DNA from 2 places in the Mycolicibacterium holsaticum DSM 44478 genome. Region 2 is predicted to be linked to the other one. Evidence: riboswitches for the same ligand, from Rfam matches in the RefSeq annotation. Region 2 holds a riboswitch; the other holds the start of a gene.
What was found. A riboswitch is a leader RNA that binds a small molecule or an ion and turns the genes downstream of it on or off. The one in region 2 is predicted to bind cobalamin.
Positions count from the first base shown of each region.

Region 1: another riboswitch for cobalamin. It lies ahead of K3U96_RS12050 (FecCD family ABC transporter permease); the one in region 2 lies ahead of metE (5-methyltetrahydropteroyltriglutamate--homocysteine S-methyltransferase).

Region 1 is NZ_CP080998.1:2,500,192-2,511,697, reverse strand. Features, by position in the region: gene K3U96_RS12085 (threonine/serine exporter family protein) at 1-1,052, shown strand, start outside; gene K3U96_RS12080 (hypothetical protein) at 1,097-1,561, shown strand; gene K3U96_RS12075 (putative quinol monooxygenase) at 1,615-1,911, shown strand; gene K3U96_RS12070 (FKBP-type peptidyl-prolyl cis-trans isomerase) at 1,934-2,518, opposite strand; gene K3U96_RS12065 (GGDEF domain-containing protein) at 3,056-4,066, shown strand; gene K3U96_RS12060 (MBL fold metallo-hydrolase) at 4,060-4,971, opposite strand; gene K3U96_RS12055 (cysteine peptidase family C39 domain-containing protein) at 5,071-5,847, opposite strand; cobalamin riboswitch at 5,935-6,116, shown strand; gene K3U96_RS12050 (FecCD family ABC transporter permease) at 6,166-7,212, shown strand; gene K3U96_RS12045 (ABC transporter ATP-binding protein) at 7,209-8,012, shown strand; gene K3U96_RS12040 (ABC transporter substrate-binding protein) at 8,075-9,097, shown strand; gene K3U96_RS12035 (nitroreductase family deazaflavin-dependent oxidoreductase) at 9,101-9,520, opposite strand; gene K3U96_RS12030 (lysophospholipid acyltransferase family protein) at 9,582-10,517, opposite strand; gene K3U96_RS12025 (SRPBCC family protein) at 10,688-11,161, shown strand; gene K3U96_RS12020 (ABC1 kinase family protein) at 11,230-11,506, shown strand, end outside.
Region 2 is NZ_CP080998.1:246,112-257,617, reverse strand. Features, by position in the region: gene K3U96_RS01275 (hypothetical protein) at 1-74, shown strand, start outside; gene K3U96_RS01270 (hypothetical protein) at 71-1,369, shown strand; gene K3U96_RS01265 (isochorismatase family protein) at 1,389-1,940, shown strand; gene metE (5-methyltetrahydropteroyltriglutamate--homocysteine S-methyltransferase) at 1,937-4,213, opposite strand; cobalamin riboswitch at 4,324-4,532, opposite strand; gene glgX (glycogen debranching protein GlgX) at 4,719-6,830, shown strand; gene K3U96_RS01250 (hypothetical protein) at 6,841-7,197, opposite strand; gene K3U96_RS01245 (TetR/AcrR family transcriptional regulator) at 7,471-8,031, shown strand; gene K3U96_RS01240 (flavin monoamine oxidase family protein) at 8,044-9,411, opposite strand; gene K3U96_RS01235 (cellulase family glycosylhydrolase) at 9,515-10,588, shown strand; gene K3U96_RS01230 (maltokinase N-terminal cap-like domain-containing protein) at 10,595-11,506, opposite strand, start outside.

The DNA.
Region 1 (11,506 bases), 2.3 Mb from region 2:
CCGCCACGACGTCGGCGGTGATCGATCAGGTGGGCCGGCGGCTGAACCGCATCGGGACCCCGTTCTTCTTCCAGCACGCGATCGGTGCGGCGATCGCGACATTGGTGGCCGTCGCTGCCTATTACTTCGGCGGTCAGGGGCCGACGGCGCTGGTGGCGACCGGCATCGTGATGCTGCTGTCCGGGCTGACGTTCGTCGGCGCGATGCAGGACGCGGTGACCGGGTACATGCTCACCGCCATCGCCCGGCTGGGCGAAGCGGTGTTGCTCACCGCGGGGATCGTCGTGGGAATTCTCGCCGGCCTTCAGCTCGCGACGATGGCGGGCGTGACGATCGAACTGCACGTCGATGCGACGGAATCCTTCGTTGCACCCCATGGACCGCTGCCGATTTTCCTGGCGGTGTTCGGCGCCGGTCTGGCCGGGGCATGCCTGACCGTGGCGAGCTATGCGCCGATGCGGGCGATCGCCACCGCCGGGCTTGCTGCGGCTGCTGCGGAGGTGGTGTTGATCGGGCTCGGCACGGCCGGGTTCGGCCAGGTGTTCGCCAGCGGGGTCGCTGCCGTCGGCGTCGGTGTCATCGCCACCCTGATCTCGATCCGACGGCAGGCGCCCGCCCTGGTGACGGCGACCGCGGGCATCATGCCGATGCTGCCGGGACTCGCGGTGTTCCGGGCGGTGTTCTCCTTCGCGGTCGACGGCAACTTCGACAACGGGCTGCGCCAGATGATGGCCGCGGTCGCCACTGCGCTGGCGCTGGGCAGCGGCGTGGTGCTGGGCGAGTTCCTGGGTTCACCGCTGCGGTACCGCGCCGGGCGCATCGGTGACTTCTTCCGCAAGGAGGGCCTGCCGGGCCTGCGTCGCGCGATCGGGCCCGTCGTGCACCTGCAACCGGCCGAAGCTGCCCACCCGACAAGCGCTCACCGATCGCCGTCGCGAAGTGTTGCGCTGTCACCGCCCCGCGCCGAGGACCCCGAACCCGACGACGGCGACCCGGTCGAGTCCCCGAACGGCCAGGGCGATCAGCGCGACGGGCAGCCCGACGGGCAGTAGCCTTGCTCAGATCGGGCCGGGCCCGAGAGAGGACACCGGGCTTCATGACCAGACGACGACGCGGCTTGCCGGCCGCCGCAGTGCGCCTTGCGACCACGGGCGCGCTGATCATCGGCGGTGCGCTGGCCGGGGCCGGCCAGGCCGGCGCTGACGACCAACCCCCGGTTCCGCAGCCGCCGCCACCCGTGGGCGCGCCCCCGGTGCCGGAGATCGCCCCGGTGTACGGCCAGGGGCAATCGGGGGGACAGTTCGGCTATCTGCGGGATCTGTGGCACACCTTCCACAGCGACAATCCGCTCGGCGCGCTCACCGCGCCGCCACCCGTGGCGCCCGGGCCACCGCCTGGAGCCGGCCCGGCACCACCGTTGCCGCCGGGGCACATCTCGCTGACGGCGCCGGAGTCGTCGACTCCTCCCGCGTCCGCGCCCGGCGCAGTGCCGGGTCCTGCGCCGGCTCCGGTGGATCCGTTCGCGCCGCCGCCGATCGAGCATCTGCCGCCAACCCCGTAAACCGAGACGGCACGACGCGATGAGTCTCGGGCTGTCGCGCTGTCTAATTGAGCATGCTCATCGTTGCCGGACATCTCACCGTGCGCCCCGACGAGCGCGAGGCCTACCTCGCGTCGTGTGTGGGCGTCGTCGAACAGGGCCGCCGCGCACCGGGCTGCCTGGACTTCGCGATCACCGCCGATCTGATCGACCCCGGTCGGGTCAACATCTTCGAGCGGTGGGAGTCGCGGTCAGCAGTCGAGTCCTTCCGGTGCAGCGGACCCGACGATGCGCAGGGCGCCGCGATGATCTCGGCGTCGGTCGCCGAATACGACATCGCCGACGCGCGGTCGTTGTTCGGCTCGGCCTAACGGGCGCGGACGCGCGGTGCGCTCAGTTCTTGGCGTCGAGGACCTTGATCGCGAAAACCAGCGAGTCACCGGGCTGGATGCCCGCGGCGGGCTGCCCTTGGGGATACCCGTCCTCAGACGTCATCGCGACGCCGACGGTCGATCCGACCTTCTGACCCGCGATGGCCTTCTGGAAGCCGGGCACCACTCCGGTCAGCGGAAAGTCGACCGGAGCACCCCGCTCGTAGCTGCTGTCGAACACGCTGCCGTCACGTCCGTTGACGCCCATGTAGCAGACCAGCACGGTGGCCGAGTCCGCGACAACCGGTCCGTCCCCGGGCTGCAGGGTCTGCACCTGCGTCTCGGTTACGCTGAACGGCGCGGTGACGTCGATGTTCGGTGCCGCGGTGTCCGTGGAGCCGGTGACCGCGACGCTGCCCGTCGCGCCGGTCAGGTTCCATTCGGCAGGCACCGCAGCGTCGGGTGCCGCGGTGGGGCAGGCGAGGGCCGCCGCGGGCGGGGCCGTTTCCGGCGCGGAGGGGGCGACGAGTTCGGCGACAGACGGCGCGCTTGTGGTCGGACTTGCCGCGGTGGTTTCGGTATCGGAGCCGCATGCGGTGAGTGGCATGGCGAACGCGGCACAAGCCGCGATGACAACGGACGAAGGCTTACGAGAGAAGTTCACGCTGCGTCACGCTACAGCAGCCACTGCCGGTCGCCGTTGCTGTTGATACGGGCCCGGTTTATCAGTGTTGTACAGACAATCGGCAGGCGCCGCCGCGACATTGCTGCCCAAGGTGCAGATGGAGCCCTTGGTGGTGGTGTCACCGGCGCTGTCGCACCCCTGGCCACGCGGGAGTCGGGGTTGCTGGCGCCGACGGGATGCGAATTCAAAGATGATCCGCTACCGAACACGTCAGAACGCTTCTTGCGCCAGCGGCGGCGGCTATCTTCAATAGCCGGGCTGTCGAAAAGAAATTCAGTACGGTTTCTTTGACAACATAAAGACTCGTGCACGGGGAACGCGGGGGTAGGGGCGGGGATGGTCGGATGGGCCGAACGATTATGGAAGCAACAAGACCAATACGACTGGCTCAGCGCATACCTGGATGAGCGTGGGCTCCAGACATTTTGGCGATTTGCGACGTTCGGCTTCACCCTGGCGATGACCGCACTACCCATCATGCTGCTCTGGAGTCCGGCCGGCCCCGATCACCCCGCGACCATCGTGGTGGCCCTGCTGGCCGCAGGTGTGGGCATCGCGGGTGCCCTGTTGTGGCTGCTGCGGTGGCCCACCCGACAGCAGTCGGTGATCTATTCGCTGATGGGCGGTCTGGCGGTCGGCGCCATGTGCCTGGCGATGTCAAACCCGTACACGGGATTGATGGGGTGCACGATCTACGCCGTCATCGGTGGTGTCGTCGCGTACTTCCACACCGTCGGCCTGACGTTGGTGAATCTGGGCATGGCGACGGTGTGCTCGGTGATTCTGGCGTACCGGTTGGTGCTGGCCTCCGGCGACGTCGCACTGACCGCCGCCGCGTTGGTCACGGTGGCGGCGCTCAACGTCGGCGTGCCGTTCGGAATCCAGTCGTTGATGCACACCTTGCGCACCGATCTGCGCGGTTCTGACCGGGATTCGCTCACCGGGCTGCACAATCGACGCTCTTTCAACAGCACGGTCTACGAACTGATGATGCTGGATCGCCGCCGGGCGGGCCGCCTGTATCTGGTGATGGTCATGATCGACCTCGACAACTTCAAGCAACTCAACGACACCCGGGGCCACGCCGCCGGGGACGAGGCCTTGGTGAGCGTCAGCGCGGCGCTCGAGGAGAACTGCCGCTCGACGGCGGTGATCGGCAGGGTCGGGGGAGAGGAGTTCCTGGTCGCAGACGTGGCTACCAGCCCGAACCCTGCCAAGCTGGCCGAACGGCTCCGCGAAGCGATCGCGAAGATCCCCTTCCCGGTGACGGCAAGTATCGGTACCGCCGGCGCGCCACTCGAAACCAACTCGGCCAAGCCCAATCTCGAACTCATCGACGATCTGATCCGCACGTCCGACACGGCAATGTACGACGCCAAACGCGCAGGCGGGAACCGCGTGTGCCACTATCCGACGTTGGTCTCGGGTCCCGCTGCGCTGAGATCCGCCGAACCGGTCAGCGATCAATAATCCCAGACGGCGGGCACGCACCGGAACACGTCGCCGGCCGATGCGACCCGGCAGACCGACGGGAACGGCAGGTGGGTGGCCACCATCGACTCGCCGGACGCCGCCAGTTCCCGCAGAAGGCTGATCCGGACGCGCGCGGACTCCTCAGGATCATGTTCAAAGCCGTTGTGCCACTCGGGGTTATCAAACCCCGGCGCAAACACGGAGTCACCGGCGAACGTGAGCCGGTCGCTGCCGGAGGCGAGACGAACGATGCTGTGCCCAGGCGTGTGACCCCCGTTGCGGGCGACCAGCACTCCGGGAGCCACCTCGTGCTCGGTCTCGAATGTTCGCAGCTGGCCGCGGTACTCGTCGAGAAATCGCGAGGCGATCGACATGAGCGCGGCGGGCACCGGCGCCGGCATGTCGGTGTGGGAGAAATCGGGGGCCGCCCAGAACTCGGCCTCGCGGGTCGCGACATGCACCCGCAAGTCGGGGCGCAGCCGTTCCTTCAGCCCCGCGGTGAGAAGCCCGCCTACGTGGTCCATGTGCAGGTGGGTCAGTACCACGTCTGTCACCGCGGCGGGATCGATCCCCGCGGCCTGCAGTCGGTGGACCGTCTGTCCGGCCCGCGGGAAATCCGGGAATTCCACCCCCAGTCCCGCGTCGACGAGGATGATCTGCTCGCCGCTGCGCACCACGACGACGTTCAGCGGCCAGTCGAGTACGTCGTGCGGTAGGAACCTGTGGTTCAACCAATCTGCGAACTCGGCCGCGTCGGCGTTGGTGGCCATCGTCCTGCTCGTGATCGGCAGCACCCCGTCGCTGATCACCAGCACCTCGATGTCGCCGACCTGCACCGCGTAGCGCGACGGAACCACCTCGTCGAGCCCTTGCCTACCGAGTGAAATGCTGTCCAAGCTCATGTCCGTATCCTTCTGGGCGTCCGAGAAACCTCTGTCTTCTCGTTGAACGCCCCGCAACGGCGAGATTTATCCGGCCCGCACCGTGAGCTTTCGTCGGTGTCAGCGCGGCGCAGTGACGACGAGTTCGTGGTCTCCGGTGGCCCACGCGGATTCAAACACGTCGATGCTGACCTGCTCGCCGCGCGTATCGTCACCGCCGCTGTCCCCGAGATAGACGGCGTCGTTGTCGAAATCGATAGCGGCGACGGTGATCATGTGACCGCAGTTCGTCCGGTCACCATCGGTGTCCCAGATGATGCGGGAGTTCACGCACACCATCGCCTGCTGTCCGTTGCCGAGATAGTCCGCCAGCGCGTCGATACCGGTGTCGAGTCCTCCGTCGGCGGCTTCGGCGTCGTTCGTGTAATGGGCGTCGATTCCGAAGTGCTTCAGCAGCAGCAGCAGATCGGTCGAGCAGGTGCCGTGGCCGACGCCACCGTCGGTCGGGTCGACGCTCTCGTCGTACACCGGCTCGCCGGGTGTGCACTGGCTGGGCGTGGCGGTGGCCAGATCGATGATCTCGCGTTCGGAGGGGGCAGCGCCGGTGATCTCACCGACAACCATACGAGTGGCCATCAAACCGCAGTCACTTTCGCTCTGCTGCGCCCAGAACCGCGTGGCTGCCTCCGGGTCTCCGTAGACACCGCCGACGATCACCCTGGCGTCGTCCTCGTCGTTCTCGACCTTGTCGCCGGCCGGGTCGATCTCCGTGGGCGTCCGCGATCCGTCGTGGCCCCGACAGGTGAATGACGGTGCCGACGCGGTCTGCGGCGGTGATACCACAGGTTCGGCGGTTTCTGCCGCGCGGCCGCAGGCGACGCCCGCGACAACGGTCAACCCGGCGATAACGGTGGCGGCAAACGCTATTCGACTTGGCTTACGCCGTTGCTGGGATACCACGTGGAGAAAATAGACCATGGGGTAGCCTCAGCCGTTGAGAACGGTCACATCCGTACACGCGGATGTCAGGGAACCCGGTGCGAATCCGGGACTGACGCGCAGCGGTATGGGGGACGGCCTCGACATCGGCCACTGGAGAACATCTGGGAAGGCGTCGAGTCCGGATGATCCCGAGTCCGAATACCTGCCGTACTCGCTTGAGTCCACAGGTATCTCGCGCTCGGATACCCCGGCATATTGAGGCAAGTTCTCGACGTGAATGTCACCGAGAAGGCACCCCGTCGCACCCACCCGACGACCGCCGTGCTCACGATCCTCACCGCGGTGAGCATCGTGGTCTCGCTCGCCTTCGGCGCCGAGCACATCGCGCTGGGTGACGTGTGGCGCACCGTTGTCGGCCGCTTCACCGGCACGACGGTCGATACGGGTTACGACGTCATCATCTGGGACCTGCGCTTACCGCGCTCGATACTGGCCGCGATCGTGGGCGCCGGGCTGGCGCTGGCCGGTGCCCTCATGCAGGCGCTCGTGCGCAATCCGCTGGCCGAACCGTACCTGCTTGGCGTCTCGGCAGGTGCAGCCGTAGGTGCAACGGCCGTGATGACCGTGGGTGTGCTCTCCGCACTGGGCATTTGGGCGCTGTCGGGCGGTGCGCTGATGGGCGCACTGGTTGCGACGCTCACCGTGTATCTGGTGGCGCGGGCGCAAGGCGGGCTCACCGCACTGCGCCTGATCCTGTCGGGCGTCGTGCTGTCCTCGGCGTTCATGGCGTTTTCATCGCTGCTGGTGTTCACCGCAGGCGATCCCCATGCCGCCGAAAGCGTGATGTTCTGGTTGCTCGGCAGCGTCGCCGGAGCGACGTGGGCCAAGGTGCCGCTTGCCGGCGCAGTCGTGCTGATCTCGCTGATCGGCGCGCTGTTGATCCATTCGTGGCTTGACGCCTACGCCGCGGGCGCCGACACCGCCACCTCCCTCGGGGTGCCGGTGCGGGCGCTGCGCAATGCGCTGTTTCTCATCCAGGCGGTGCTCGTCGGCGTGCTGGTCGCCGTCTCCGGCGGCATCGGCTTCGTCGGGCTCATCGTGCCGCATGCGGCGCGGCTGGTCGTCGGGGCGACCCACCGCGCGATGCTGCCGGTCGCGGTCTGTGCCGGGGCACTGTTCTTGGTGTGGGTCGACGTCATCTCGCGGGAGATGGCATCACCACGGGAGATGCCGTTGGGCATCGTCACCGGCCTGATCGGGGCACCTGTGTTTCTGTTCCTGATGGGGCGGCGGCGCTACGAGTTCGGAAACAGCTCATGAGCCGCGCCGCGGTCAGCGCGCAGGGCATCGGGTGCCGTCGCGGCGGCAGAACCGTGCTGTCCGGGGTGGATCTGCTGGTCCCCGCCGGTACCCGGCTTGCCGTGGTGGGACCGAACGGCGCGGGTAAGACCACGCTGCTGCGTGTGCTGTCCGGCCTCGACGTGCCGGCCTGTGGAACCGTCCGGGTCGACGGCGAAGATCTGACCCGCATGCCGGCTCGCCGCCGCGCGCAGACCATCGCCGTCGTCGGGCAGGAGGAGCGGCCCTCGGGGGAGTTGACGGTGGCCGAGGCGGTGGCGCTGGGCCGGACGCCGTACCGCAATCCGTGGTCGAGGGCCGTCGCCGAGGAACGCCACATCGTCGACGACGCCCTCACCGCGGTTGGCTTGCACGGGTGGGGCGACCGCTCATCTGCCCAACTCTCCGGTGGTGAACGCCACCGGGTCGTGCTCGCACGGGCGCTGGCCCAGCGCACCGCGGTGCTCGTGCTCGACGAACCCACCAACCACCTCGATGCCGCATGGCGGCTGAGGTTCATGAAGATTCTCGACGACCTCGCATGCACGGTCGTCGCCGCGATGCACGATCTCGACCTGGTGCTGCGGCATTTCGACGCGGTCGCCGTGGTCGACGACGGCACGCTCGTCGCGCACGGGCCGCCGGCCCAGGTGCTGGACTCCGCCCTGTTGTGGGAGGTGTTCGACGTCGCCGGTGACGTCATCGCCCACCCCACGACGGGCCGATGCCATCTTCTGCTCACCCACGCCGATCCGGCGTTCAACCGATTCCGAGGAATATGACAGTGGCACAGCACGTTCGACCCCGGACCCGACGCGCCAGCCTGGCCGTTCTCGCGCTCGTGATGGGCGCGAGCACCGCGTGCGGTGCGCCCCCCGATGTGTCGGCCGCATCCGACGCGGTGACGGTCACCAACTGCGGTGCGGACGTGACCTACGACCAGCCGCTGGAGCGGTTGTTCGTCAACGACGGCGGGATGATCGCCATCGCGCTGGCCGCCGGGGCCCGTGAGCAGATGATCGCGGTCAGTTCCATGGCCCGCGACGTGGACGTGCTGCGCCTCGAATACGGTGCGCAGGTCGACGGTCTCAACGAGGTCGCACCGGCGCAGCCGACTCTGGAGAACATCGTCGGGGCCAAGCCGCAGGTGCTGTTCGCCGGATACAACTACGGGATGGGTGAGGCGCGGGGGATCACGCCGGAAATCCTTGCCAAGCACGGGATCGACGTCTACCAGTTGTCGGAGGCCTGCCGCCAGGTCGACGGGCAGGCGGTGCGCGGCACCATGGACCCGTGGGTTGCGCTGGACACCGACCTGCGCAATATCGGCACCATCACCGGAAACGCCGAGCAAGGTGCGCGGGCGGCCGAGGCTGTCGCGTCGAGGCTGGAAACCCTGCGCGCCGCACCACAACCCGAGGACAAGCCGACCGTCTTCCTGTTCGACAGCGGCATCGACACCATATTCTCGTCGGGGATGTTCGGCGGGCCGCAGGGGATCATCGACGCCGCCGGAGCGCGCAACGCCACCGAAGACGTTCAAGACACCTGGACGACCGTGAGCTGGGAACGGATCACCACCGCCGACCCGGACCTCATCGTCTTCGTCGACTATCCGGGCCAGACAGCCGAGGAGAAGATCGCAGCGCTGAAAAGCAATCCGGCCAGCCGGAACCTCAAGGCGGTCCGGGAGAACCGGTTCGTCAACCTTCCCTACGCGATGTGGGTGTCTAGCCCGCTGAACATCGACGCCGCCGAGACGCTGCGTTCGGTACTTGAAAAGCACGGCCTGGCACCACAATCCGACATCACGCCGGCCCTGGACGTGGCGCGGCTCAATCTGGCGGGCAACGACTGGCTGCAGTGAGGTCTAGCTGCGCTTGAGCGCGAGCACCGGGATGGTGCGGATACCCGCGGTCTTCTGTTCGTATTCGGCGAAGCCGGGGTAGCGGCGGGCCTGTTCGCTGTAGATGCGGTCGCGGTCGGCGCCCGATATCTCGGTGACGCCGACGGTATAGGTGTCGGTGCCGACCTCGACCTGCGCGGTGCCGGCTGCGGTGAGGTTGTAATACCACGCGGGATGCGTCGGCGCGCCTGCCTTGGAGGCGAATACGTAGATGGTGTCGGGATCGTCGTCGTCGGGCAGGTACATGGTGGGCGTGACCGTCTGCTTACCGCTCTTGCGGCCCGTATGGTGGATGAGGACCATCGGAGCGCCCTCGAAGTTACCGCCGACCCGGCCGCCGTTGGCACGGAACTCATTGATTATCTGTGTGTTCCAGTCACTCATGGCGTTGACATTACGCCGACGTGCCTCGCCTCGCGCCAGATACCCACCATCGGTGCTGGTTTCAGCCGAACAGTGGGAAGGCGCGTTTGCGGGCCAGCGCGTCCATCCCGCGTTGGATGCTGGCCTGCACCTCCCGATATTTCTGCTCGACGTAGTCGTCGTCGTCGACGCGGGCCGGGTCGTGGTCGACGTGTACGGCGGGCATGAGCCGCGTGCGGATCTTGGCGGGCAACGGGATCTGCGGCAGCGCGGCCGGGGCGATGCCCCAGGGTAACGACACCGCGACCGGGAACACCTTGAGCCGCAACACCTTGTCCAACTGCAGCGCACGCGACATTCGATCGCCGCGAATCAGCACCGGCATCGCGTCGGAACCGCCGACGGTGGCGATCGGCACGATCGGCACGCCGGCCTTGATCGCCATGCGCACGAACCCGGTTCGGCCGGCGAGGTTGGCGACGTCACGCTCGGCCCACGGCCGCAACGAATCGACCTCTCCGCCGGGCCACACCGCGACGTCGCGTCCTTCGGCGAGCGCCGTCGCCATCGAGTCCGGTGCGGCCGGCAACACTCCCATCGCGCGAAAGTACCGGCCGATCAACGGGATCGCCATCAGCGCGTCGTGGGCGGTGCCGTGCAGGGTGCGCTCCTGACCGAACCGGCGCCACCACTGCACGCCGACGGTCCAGGCGTCCCACACGAACGGAGCACCGGAGTGGATGCCAACAAGTAGGACCGGGGGATCGGGTAGGTTCTCCCATCCGTCGAATTCCATCCGGAACCAGTGATCGACCAGGAAGTTCCAGAGGTATTTCTGGCGCTGCATCGTCACTTCGTCCTGGCCGCTGAGATCCCAATCTCCGGCCCGGTCGCTGAACCAACCGCTGACGCCGCCGTCATTTTCGGCTCGCTTCTGCGCCATCGCGCGGCGGGCCTGCTCAGCGTGCTGCTGTGCCTGCCGACGGACGGCGGCGGGGCGGGAGTCGGCGTTGGTCATGACAACCGGGTACCCACGCTGCGCGTGGCGTCACACCCGGTTTTCAGCGCTGGCCGGCTTGCCGACCGCCGAAGCGCTGGCACTGCTGGGATCTCTGGCCGCGAGCCGGCAGGATGCGCGCTGACCGAGTGCGTCGATGAGTTTGCGATTCGTCCCTGGTCAGTACCTGCATGGCACCCGAAAATATGAGCACCACCCGGATCGTCAACGCCACGCCCGACACCGTGTTCGCGGTGCTGGCGGACCCGACCACCCACCAGGAGATCGACGGCACCGGCTGGGTACGGGAGTCACTCGATAGAAAGCAGCTGACTAAGGTCGGACAGGTCTTTCGGATGGCGATGTACCACTCGAACTACGGCGGCATGCATTACGAGATGGCCAACCGGATCACGGTGTTTGAACCACCGCGTGCCATCGCGTGGCTGCCAGGCCAGGGTGATGACGACGCCGAACTCGAGATCGGCGGCTGGTTCTGGCGCTACGACCTCGAGCCGGTCGGCGATGACCGGGCGAAGGTGACCCTGACCTACGACTGGTCGGCGGTGCCCGCGGCGATTCGGCAAAACATCGCGTTCCCGCCGTTTGACGGCCAGCACCTGGACAATTCGCTCGAGCACCTCGCCGATCTGGCCGAAAAATAGCTCGGGGGCGCCTACGACGGCTAATGGTGTGGGACTCTTAGCTTGTGGTGGATGTCCCGCGGAGAACGGTGCGTCGTGGCGCGAAGTTGGCGGGGCTGCCTGTGCGCGCCGCCGGGCGAGCGGTACTCGGCTGGGGGCAACGGCTGGCCGGCGGCGATGCCGAGCTGATCGCTGAGCAGTGGTCAGCGCGCAGCGCCGAGCAGGTGTTCGCCGTGCTGGGCGAACTCAAGGGCGGCGCGATGAAATTCGGCCAGGCCATGAGCATGTTTGAGGCGGCCATCCCGGAGCAATACGCGGCCCCGTACCGAGACGCGTTGACCAGACTTCAGGCGGCCGCGCCACCGA
Region 2 (11,506 bases):
TCGACGTGCCCGGTCGCGTCGACGTGGAGTTGCACGACGCGCACAAGACCGTCGCGACTATCCAGGTGCGGTGAGCACCGGCCCGTCGCTGGCCGTACTGGCGCACGGCCTTGGCGGCTCGTCTGATCTGCCGATCCCATACACCTACGCCCTGATCGGCGCGGCCTGGACGCTGACGTTCACCTTCGCCGTCGTCGCGTTCGCGTGGCGCAAACCGCGCTTCGATCCCGACAAGCCCGGGCGCCCGTTGCCGCGCCGGGTGACGACGGTGATCGACGCGCCGGTCACCAGATGGGCGGCCGCGCTCGCCGGGTTGCTGTTCGCCGGGTGGGTGGCGGTGGCTTCGACTGTCGGACCCCAGGACGCAGCCAACCCGCTGCCCGGCGTGTTCTACGTACTGCTGTGGGTCGGCCTGGTGGCCCTGTCGCTGGTGGCCGGTCCGGTGTGGAGGGCGATCTCTCCGGTCCGGGCCGTGCACCGGCTGGTGGGCTGGCGCTCGCTTGGTCGCGCCTATCCGGCGGCGCTGGGCTACTGGCCCGCCGCGCTGGGTCTGTTCGCGTTCGTCTGGCTGGAGCTCGCCAGCCCCAACCCGGGATCGCTTGGCGCCATCAGAATTTGGCTGCTGACCTACGTGGTCGTCACGCTGGCCGGTGGGCTCGTGTCCGGCCCACGCTGGTACGGCCGGGCCGACCCGTTCGAGGTGTACAGCGTGGTGGCGTCGCGGCTGTCGCCGTGGCGGCGCGATCCGCGCAGCGGGCTCATCGCGATCGGAAACCCGTTCGACCACCTGCCTTCGCTGCCGATCCGAGCCGGGGCCGTCGCGATCATGGCGGTGCTGCTGGGATCGACGGCGTTCGACAGCTTTTCGGCGATGCCACGCTGGCGCGACTTCGTCGACGAGAACTCGGCATCCCCCCTGAGCGCCACCTTGATCCGGACCGCGGGCCTGCTGCTGTTCGTCGGGGTGGTCGCGGCGACGTTCTGGCTGGCGGCCATCGCCACCGGCGGCGTCGACCGCAGACAGCGGCGCGCGCTGCCCGGCCAGATGGTGCACTCGCTGATCCCGATCGTGATCGGCTACGTGTTCGCGCACTACCTGACCTACCTGGTGGAACGCGGCCAGCAAACGATCATCCTGCTGTTCGGGCTCGACGGCGACGTCAACTACGTACTGTCGCTTCACCCTTCGCTGCTGGCCACCATCAAGGTCGGCTGTGTGCTGGCCGGCCACGTCGCGGGCGTGATCGCCGCGCACGACCGCGCGCTGCGCCTGTTGCCCGCCGGCCACCAGTTGACGGGGCAGCTGGCGATGATGCTGGTCATGGTCGGCTATACGTTCACCGGGCTGTATCTGCTGTTCGGCGGATAACGGCGCTACGGTTGACGGTATGAGGGCGTTGATCATCACCGACGTGCAGAACGACTTCTGCGAGGGTGGTTCGCTGGAGGTTGCCGGTGGCAGCCAGGTAGCCCGCGACATCACCCGGCTCCTCGCCGACCGCTCCGGATACGCACACATCGTGGCCACCAAGGACTTTCACGTCGACCCGGGTGAGCACTTCTCCGATGACCCCGACTACACGGCGTCCTGGCCGCGGCACTGCGTCGCCGGAACCGCGGGCGCGGAGTTTCATCCCGAGCTCGACCCCACGGCCGTCGAAGCTGTGTTCCACAAAGGCCACCACACGGCGGCCTACAGCGGGTTCGAGGGCGTCGACGACGCAGGCACCCCGCTCGCCGACTGGCTGCGTCAGCGCGGGGTCGACGCGGTCGACATCGTCGGTATCGCGACCGACTACTGCGTGCTGGCCACCGCCAAAGACGCCGCCGCCGCCGGTTTCACCACCCGCGTGCTGCTGGATTACACCGCAGGCGTCGCACCGGATTCGAGCGCCAAGGCCGTCGACGAGATGCGCGCGGCGGACGTGCAGGTCAGCTAGCCACCGTGAGCCCTGCGGACCTCGTGCGCGGCGGCGACCATGTTGCGCAGCGATGCCCTCACCTCATCGGTCTTGCGGGTCTTGAGCCCGCAGTCCGGATTGACCCACAACCGTTCCGCTGGAACGGCTTGCAGCGCCTCCCGCAGCGACGTCACCATCTCTTCGACGCTGGGCACCCGTGGCGAGTGAATGTCGTAGACACCGGGCCCGACGCTGTTGGAGAAACCGATCGCGTTGAGGTCGTTCAGCACCTCCATGTGCGAGCGCGCCGCTTCGATCGAGGTGACGTCGGCGTCCAGATCGGCTATCGCGCCGATGATCTCACCGAACTCCGAATAGCACAGGTGGGTGTGGATCTGGGTGGTGTCGCTGACCCCCGATGTCGAAAGCCGGAACGCGTCCACGGCCCACTGCAGATACGCGTCCTTGTCCTTGGCGCGCAACGGCAACAGCTCCCGCAGGGCGGGCTCGTCGACCTGGACGATCGCGATACCGGCCGCCTGCAGATCGACCGTCTCGTCGCGGATCGCCAACGCGACCTGCGCCGCGGTCTGGGCCAGCGGCTGATCGTCGCGCACGAATGACCACGCCAGAATCGTCACCGGGCCGGTGAGCATGCCCTTGACCGGCTTGTCGGTCAGCGACTGCGCGTAGCTGATCCAGTCCACGGTCATCGGTTTGGGCCGCGCCACATCGCCGTACAGGATCGGCGGGCGTACGCAGCGGCTGCCGTAGGACTGCACCCAACCGTTCTGGGTCGCGAAGAAGCCGTCGAGTTGCTCGGCGAAGTACTGCACCATGTCGTTGCGCTCCGGCTCACCGTGCACCAGCACGTCGATGCCGAGGTCCTCCTGCAGCCGGATCACCTCGGCGATCTCGGCCTTCATCCGCCGCTCGTATTCGGCGCGGTCGATCGTGCCGGACCGCAGCTCGGCGCGGGCCACCCGAATGGCCGAGGTCTGCGGGTAGGAGCCGATGGTGGTCGTCGGCAGCACCGGCAACTTCAGTAGCTTTTGTTGGGCGGCACGGCGCGCCTCGGCCGGTCCCCGCGCCGTCCCGGACGCGGTGATCGAGGAGATCCGCGCCCGCACATCCCCGTTGGTGAGCCTGGGGTCGGACCGGCGCGATGCGATCGCGGCGTTGGAGGCGGCGACATCGGCCGAAATGGCCTCGCGTCCCGCATTGATTCCGCGCGCCAACGCCACCACCTCGGTGACCTTTTCGGAACCGAAGGCCAGCCAGCTGCGCAGGTCTGCGTCCAGCCCGTCCTCGACCTCCAGTGAATAGGGCACGTGCAGCGTCGAGCACGACGTCGAGACCGCCACATGGTCGGCCAGACCCAGCAGCGTCGCCAGCGTGCCCAGCGCCGACTGCAGGTTCGTCCGCCAGACATTGCGGCCGTCGACGACGCCGGCCACCAAGGTCTTTCCGGCCAGCTCGGGAACCGCGGCCACCGCGGAGACTCCCCCGGCGACGAGATCGACGCCGACCGCCTCCACCGGCGTGCGGGCCAGAGCGGGTAGCGCGTCGGTCAGCTCGCCGAAGTAGGTGGCCACGAAGAGCGCGGGCCGTTCGGTGACGCGACCCAGCGTTGTGTAGGTGCGCTGCGCCAACTCCGCGGTGTCGCCGAGGATGTCGGTGACCAGGGCGGGCTCGTCGAGTTGGACCCACGCTGCGCCGGCGTCGGCCAACTCGCCGAGCAGTTCGGCGTACACGGCGACCAGCTCGTCGAGACGTCCGATGGGAGCGCCGGCACCGCCGACGGCTTTGCACAGCGCCAGGAACGTGATCGGGCCGACGATGACCGGCCGGGCCGGGACGCCGAGCGCGGTGGCTTCTTTCAGCTCGGCCAGCACCTTGGCAGCGTTGAGCGCGAACCGGGTGTCCGGGCCGAGTTCGGGCACGATGTAGTGGTAGTTGGTGTCGAACCACTTGGTCATCTCGAGCGGGGCGACGTCCTCGTTGCCGCGGGCGGCCGCGAAGTAGCGGTCGAGTTCCTCCTCGATGCCGGCCACCCGAGAAGGTAACGCGCCCACCATCACCGCGGTGTCCAGCACGTGGTCGTAATAGGAGAACGTGTTCACCGGCACGGAGTCCAGACCGGCCGCGACGAGCGCCTCCCACGTGTCGCGGCGCAGCGTCGCGGCCACCGACTCGAGTTCGCTGCGGTCGCAGCCGCCGGCCCAGTACTTTTCGACGGCCCGTTTGAGCTCGCGGTTGGGGCCGATGCGGGGAGAGCCGAGGATGGTGGCGGTGAAAGGTGTTGCGGTCATGACGACGTCCTCTGTACGGCGGGATGGTCATCGCCAGGGGACGTGCACCGAATGCGGCTGCACCGCTTCGGCCACTGCCCATTCCGCGAGGCGATGCACCACCGGACGCGGCGCGTCCGGCACAGCCGGCAGGTCTTCGGACTCACAGGCACGCACCGAAGTGCCCCTACTGGCCGTCGCTTCCCAGCCCGGTGGGCCAGTGCTGTTAACGGCGGTCGTTCCTGTACACCGCTGCGGGACAGTCCCGGATTCTCACCGGGTTCCCTCTCGCCACGCACCCGTCAGAGGTACGTCGCTCGATGCCGACGCCAAACTGCAGCGCCGACAGACCAACTGCACTGCTCAGCCTATCCGACGACGGTTTCGGCCCGTCGAACGTGAGCTTGTGCACGAATCTGTCGCGGTTTTTCGAGCACAACTTCACGTTGGAGCGCCGCGATTGCGATACGCCGCGTTTGGGCATTCCCCGTATCGTCCCGTCAACTGATCACTGGAGCGTGCAATCTTGGAAGTCTGGCCCGGTAAGGCATATCCCCTCGGCGCCACCTACGACGGAACCGGCACCAACTTCGGCCTGTTCAGTGAGGTTGCCGACAAGGTGGAGCTGTGTCTGTTCGACGCAGACGGCACCGAGTCGCGAGTGACGCTGCCCGAGGTCGACGGGTTCGTCTGGCACGGCTTCATCCCGAACATCGAGCCCGGGCAACGCTACGGCTTCCGGGTGCACGGGCCCTACGACCCGGCCGAGGGACTGCGTTGCAACCCGAACAAGTTGCTGCTCGACCCGTATTCGAAGGCGATCGACGGCAACTTCGACTGGAACCAGTCGCTGTTCGGCTACACCTTCGGCGAACCCGACAGCCGCAACGACGACGACTCGGCGGCCGCCATGCCCAAGTCCGTCGTCATCAACCCGTTCTTCGACTGGGGCAGCGACCGCCCGCCCGGCTACGAGTACGCCGACAGCGTCATCTACGAAGCCCACGTCAAGGGCCTGACCCAGACGCATCCCGACATTCCCGAACAGATCCGCGGCACCTATGCCGCCGTCGCGCATCCGGCGATCATCGAGCACCTGACCTCGCTGGGGGTGACCGCGCTCGAACTGATGCCGGTGCACCATTTCGCGAACGATTCCACGCTGCTGGAGAAGGGCCTGACCAACTACTGGGGCTACAACACGATCGGCTTTTTCGCCCCCGACTCCAAGTACAGCTCCAGCCCCAACCCCGGCGGGCAGGTCCAGGAGTTCAAGGCGATGGTGCGCGCGCTGCACGAAGCCGGGATCGAGGTGCTGCTCGACGTGGTCTACAACCACACCGCCGAGGGCAACCACCTTGGGCCGACGGCCAGTTTTCGCGGCATCGACAACGCCGCCTACTACCGGCTGGTCGAGGACGACAAGCGCTACTACATGGACTACACCGGCACCGGCAACAGCCTCAACGTCGGGCATCCGCACTCACTGCAGCTGATCATGGATTCGCTGCGGTACTGGGTCACCGAGATGCACGTCGACGGGTTCCGGTTCGACCTGGCCTCCACACTGGCCCGGGAGTTCTACGATGTGGACCGGCTGTCGACGTTCTTCGAACTCGTCCAACAGGATCCGACGGTCAGCCAGGTCAAGCTGATCGCCGAACCGTGGGACGTCGGACCGGGGGGCTATCAGGTCGGCAACTTCCCGCCGCAGTGGACCGAGTGGAACGGCAAGTACCGCGACACCGTGCGCGACTACTGGCGCGGTGAGCCGGCGACCCTCGACGAGTTCGCCTACCGGCTGACCGGGTCGGCGGATCTCTACGAGCACACCGCGCGCAGGCCGGTCGCGTCGATCAACTTCGTCACCGCCCACGACGGCTTCACGCTGCGTGACCTGGTGTCCTACAACGAGAAGCACAACGAGGCGAACGGGGAGGACAACAACGACGGCGAGAGCCACAACCGGTCGTGGAACTGCGGCGCCGAGGGGCCGACCGACGACGCGGAGGTCAACGCGTTGCGGGCCCGCCAGCAGCGCAACTTCCTGGCCACCCTGTTGCTGTCTCAGGGCGTGCCGATGATCAGCCACGGCGACGAACTCGGCCGCACCCAGCAGGGCAACAACAACGTGTACTGCCAGGACAACGAGCTGTCCTGGATCGACTGGGAAAACGCGGACACCGAGTTGATGGAGTTCACCCGCACGGTGGCCGCCCTGCGCGCCGCACATCCGGTGTTCCGGCGCCGACGCTTCTTCTCCGGGGACACGGTGCGGCGGCGCGGCGGCGAGGGCCTGCCCGACATCGCCTGGCTGGCCCCCGACGGGTCGGAGATGAGCGACGAGGACTGGGACAGCGGGTTCGCCAAGTCGATCGCGGTGTACCTCAACGGTCAGGGCATCCCGTACCTGGACGTGCGGGGTCAGCGGGTGGTGGACGATTCATTCCTGCTGTGTTTCAACGCCCACCACGAGCCGATCGAGTTCGCGCTTCCGGCAAGGCACTTCGCCGCGGCTTGGCTGCCCGTCATCGACACCGCAGCCGACGACGACATCCAAGGGACCGAGGTGGCCGCGGGCGCGAAGGTCAGCGTCGGCGCGCGGTCGGTGCTGGTGCTGCACGCACCGACCGAATGACGCCGCAGGGCTATTCGACGACCGGGAAGATGGAGTCGCCGTCCTCCGGGGTGCCGTCGACGTCGCCCTCGGAGCGGCCGTGGCTGTCGGGGTCGATGTGGTCGACGTCGTCGGTGCCCTGCGCGGACGGCGCCGGTGACTGTTCGGGTCGTTCGGCGGCCAGCTTCTCGTCGAGCGACTCACCGTCGGGTTCGGCCGCGATGTGGTCGGCGGCGGCCCACTGATCCGGCGGGTCGACCACCTGGTCGCCGTCGTCGTTGCGGACGTCGTCGGAATCCATCGCCTCCATCGGGCGCAGGGTGTCCTCGACGCCGCCGGTGTCGTTGGCCGAGGCGTCGAACTCGGTGTTATCGGGTTGCACGCCCATCCGGTTGCCCACTGTGGGCGGTGTTAAACCGGCGTCGAAAGTGTTGTGCGCCAGCAGACTTCCACGTCAAACTCCACTTTCCGTACCAGCCTGTATGGTACGGTTCGAGCTGCAGCAACCGTGGCCGCCACGCTGGCACCATTTTTCATCATTCTGTGCCTCCGGTCGGGCGGGCCGGGGTGGGAGCCGACGAGCGGCGGCCCCTACCGGGCGGCCGCGGTTGCCACAAATGAATATATTCGTAAGTGTCAATTATCGGCGTATGCTGCCCCCATGACGGCGCCGACCGGTGCAGGTCGGCGGGTGACGGCCGACGACTGGATTCAGGCCGGTTTTGCGGTTCTCGCGGAGCGGGGCCCCGCCGCACTGCGAATCAGCAGATTGTGCGATCGACTTTCGGTCACCAAGGGCAGCTTCTACTGGCACTTCACCGATATGCAGGAGTACCGGGCCTCGTTGGCCAGCGCATGGGGCAACCTTCACGACGAACAACGGCGCCGGTTCGAGGGCACCGACGAGGCCGATCCGCGCAAGCGGTTGGCCGCGATGATGCAGACGCTGATGCGCCCCGAACACTGGGCGCTCGAACGCGCGATGCGGGTGTGGGCGCTCACCGATGAGGCGGTGCTGGCCAGCGTTCGGCGCAGCGACGCACGCGTGCGGTGCGCGGTGCGGCAGGCGTTCATCGACTACGGGTTCGAACCCGACGAGGCCGACCTGCGCTCCACGGTGTTGTTCGCCGCCGGGATCGGCCTACTGCACGAGTCGGTCTCCAACCAGGACATCGGCGCGCCGTGGCACGAACGCGTCGTCGACCTCATGCTGCGCAGCTAGCCTCGCGCCGACTCATCCCGCCCGCGCTTCCTGCCGCATCGCCTCGGCGGCCGCGCGCTCACCGGAGCGAACGGCGCCGTCGACCCATCCACACATGACGGCCGAGGTCTCGGTGCCCGCCCAGTGGATCCGGCCGCACGGTCGCCGCAGGGCCGGACCGAACCCGGTCAGCACACCGGGCGGCGCGTGGCTGATCATCCCGCCGCCGGAATACCGCTCGCGGGTCCAGATCTGCTCGATGTAGTCGACGGGTGAGTTCGCCTTCGGCCCGAAGCGCCCGGCCAACGCGTACACCACCCGCGCGCGGCGCTCCGTCGGCTCGGCGGCACACAACCGGCGGGCGTCGGGGCCCTCGGCGATCACGCACATCACCCCGGGCCGTCCGGTGTCCGTGCAGGCGTCGATGGTGACCGGCGCGGCCGTACCCGGCGCGGCCGACTGCCCGGACAGCCCGTCGGCCCGCCAGAACGGTTCGTCGTAGACCACGTGGATCTTGGCGATCGCCCCGCTGGGCATCCGCTGATGCAGCAGCATGCGGTCGGTCGGCAGCATCGGCTCGTACCGGATGTGGCCGGCGATCGCGATCGGCACGGCGACGATCACCCGGCGCGCCCGCACGGTCATATCCGGTGACCGCACGGTCACGCCGTCGTCGTCCTGGCCGATGTGATCGACGGGCTGGGACAGGTGCAGGCGATCCCCGACCGCCTCGGCCACCGGCCCGTACACCGCGCCCATGCCGCCGACGATGCGCGAATCCTGCGCGCCGCCCTCGACACCGAACACGAACGACGGCCCTCCGCCCGACGCCATCTGGTGCAGCACGTACAGCAGCGACGGCTCCGAGGTGTCGCTGGTGTAGGTGCCGCCGATCGCGGTTTCCAGGATCTCGCGTGCCGCGCCCGACCGCACGTTGCGATCCAGCCAGTGCCCGACGGAGATTTTGTCCCACCGCGCCGCCTTCTTGGCGGTCCACGGCTCTTCGAGCGGGATCCTCTTGCACATCGCGATGAGCTCGAGCATCGCGACGCCCAGGTTCAGCGACGCCCACGGGCTCAGCGACCGCGGAACGGTGCCGCGGTAACGGCACTGCTTACCGTCGACCAGCATCATCGCTTCGCCCGCGACGTACTGCTTGTAGCTCTTGACGCCGAACTCGCTCATCAGCGCGGCGATCCGGTCCTGGCCGGGGCCGATCCAGGCGCCGCCGCGGTCGATCCAGCTGCCGTCGTCGCGGACCTCGGTGAACGTGCGACCGCCGACCCGGTCGCGCGCCTCCAGCAAAACGACGGACCTGCCCGCCTGGTCGAGCCGCAGCGCGGCGGCCAGACCGGCAAACCCCGCCCCCACCACGCAATAATCTGCGGCAACGTCAATCACGACAATATCGTGATCCTCGCCGCTGCACCCCGTCGGGTTTTGGTTAACTTCTTCGCGGGCAATCCCGATACACCTACAAGATCGGGCCACAGTTAGGGAAATCGTGCGCAAACTCTTACAAGCGGTCGTGGCGCTGGCGGCCGTGGTGCTGGTGTCGGCGGGCCTCACCCAGATGCTCGCCCCCGACTCGGACAACACCCGCAGCGTGCCCGTCACCGAGACCGCCGCGGTGTCCTCGCTCGGATTCGCCGACTCGTGGCTGTGGTTCCTGTCGCCCGACGACGTGAACCGCCAACTGGACCTGATGGTCGACACCGGCGTGCGCAGCGCGCGGATCATGATGCCGTGGGCCGGTATCCAGCCCGCCCCGCAGGAGTGGAACTGGGGCCAGGCCGACCTCATCGTCAACGCCGCCAACGCGCGCGGCATCGCCGTCGTCGCGCTGCTGAACTCCACCCCCGGCTGGGCCACCGGCGGTGGACCCGCCGTCGCCGCACCGCCGGCGTCCGCGGAGGCGTTCGGGACGTTCGCGGGAACGATGGCCTCGCACTTCGCCGGGCGGGTCGCCGCATACGAGCTGTGGAACGAGCAGAACGCCGTGCAGTTCTGGGCCGGGCCGGCGGGTCCGCAGCCGGACCGGTTCGCCGGTCTGCTCAAGGCCGCCTACCCGGCGATCAAAGCGGCCGACCCCAACGCCACCGTGGTCGCGGGCGGGCTCAGCCCGACCATCAACTTCTTCTCGGTGACCATGAACCCGGTGACCTACGTCGAGCGGATGTACGCCGCAGGCGCCAAGGGGTTCTTCGACGCGCTGGCGTTCCATCCGTATCTGTTCACCAACAACGTCGAATCCCGCTTCTCCACGGGCGCCGCCAACTCGCCGCGCGGCCTGTACAACGCGCTGCGCCAGCAGATGGCGGCCAACGGTGACGGCGGCAAGCAGATCTGGGCCACCGAGTTCGGCGAGGCGACGTCGAAGGTCTCCGAGGCCACCCAGGCCGACCGCATCCGCGACTTCATCGTCTCGTGGCGCACTCTGGACGGCGCCGGACCCGCCTTCATCTACACCACCCGGGACCGCAGCACCGGCAGCGCCAACCCGCAGGACAACTACGGCGTGTACCGCACGGACTGGACGCCCAAGCCCGCCGCGGACGTCATGCGCAGCCTGGCCTGAGCCCGCTCAGCCCACGATCCTGGCGATCGACTTGAGCGGGATCGGCAGCCAGCTCGGGCGGTGTCGCGCCTCGTAGGCGGCTTCGTAGACGGCCTTGTCCAGCTCGTATGCCGCGAGCAGCGCCGCCGAATCGCGCGGGTCGGCGCCCGCCAACTCGGCATAGCCGTCGCAGAACGCGGCGGCGTTGCGGTCCACCCACTCGCGGGCGCGGGCGGCCAGCTGGCGGTCACGGTCCTCGGCGCCGGACTCCGAGGCCTGGTCCATCAGCCGTTGGTAGGCGGCGTATTCCAAGGACCGCAGGATCCCGGCGACGTCGCGCAGCGGGGAGTCGGCCCGGCGGCGCTCGTCGAGCGGCTGCCCGGGCTCGCCTTCGAAGTCGATCAGCAGCCAGCGTTCCGGGGTGCGCAACACCTGCCCGAGATGCAGGTCGCCGTGGATCCGCTGCACGGCGACCGGTTCGTCGGCGAGCTTGTGATAGCTCTCCTCGATCAGCGGAACATACTGGTGCAGTTCGGATATCGACTCCGCCGCTGCCCGCAGCCGCTTCACCATCGTGTCGGTCGGGAACACCGTCGTCGACGTGCCGAGCTCGTCGGCCAGCGTCGCGTGCACCGACGCGACGGCCTCGCCGAGCCGGTAGGACTCGGCGGCGAAGTCGCCGCCGACCTCATCGGCGTACAGGTCGCCCTCGGCGAACAGGTCACGGGTGCTGGTCATCGCCATGTTCCAGCCCTCGGCGGAGTTGGCGGCGAACTCGGCGACCATGCCCAGCGCATACGGTTGCCCGTCCCAGCGCGCCTCGTATGACCCCAGCAGCCGCGCCACGTGCGGGTTGCCCGCGGTGGCAAGCACCCGGTTCAGCTCGATGTCGGGGTTGATGCCCGGGGTGATGCGCCGAAAGATCTTGAGGATGGCACG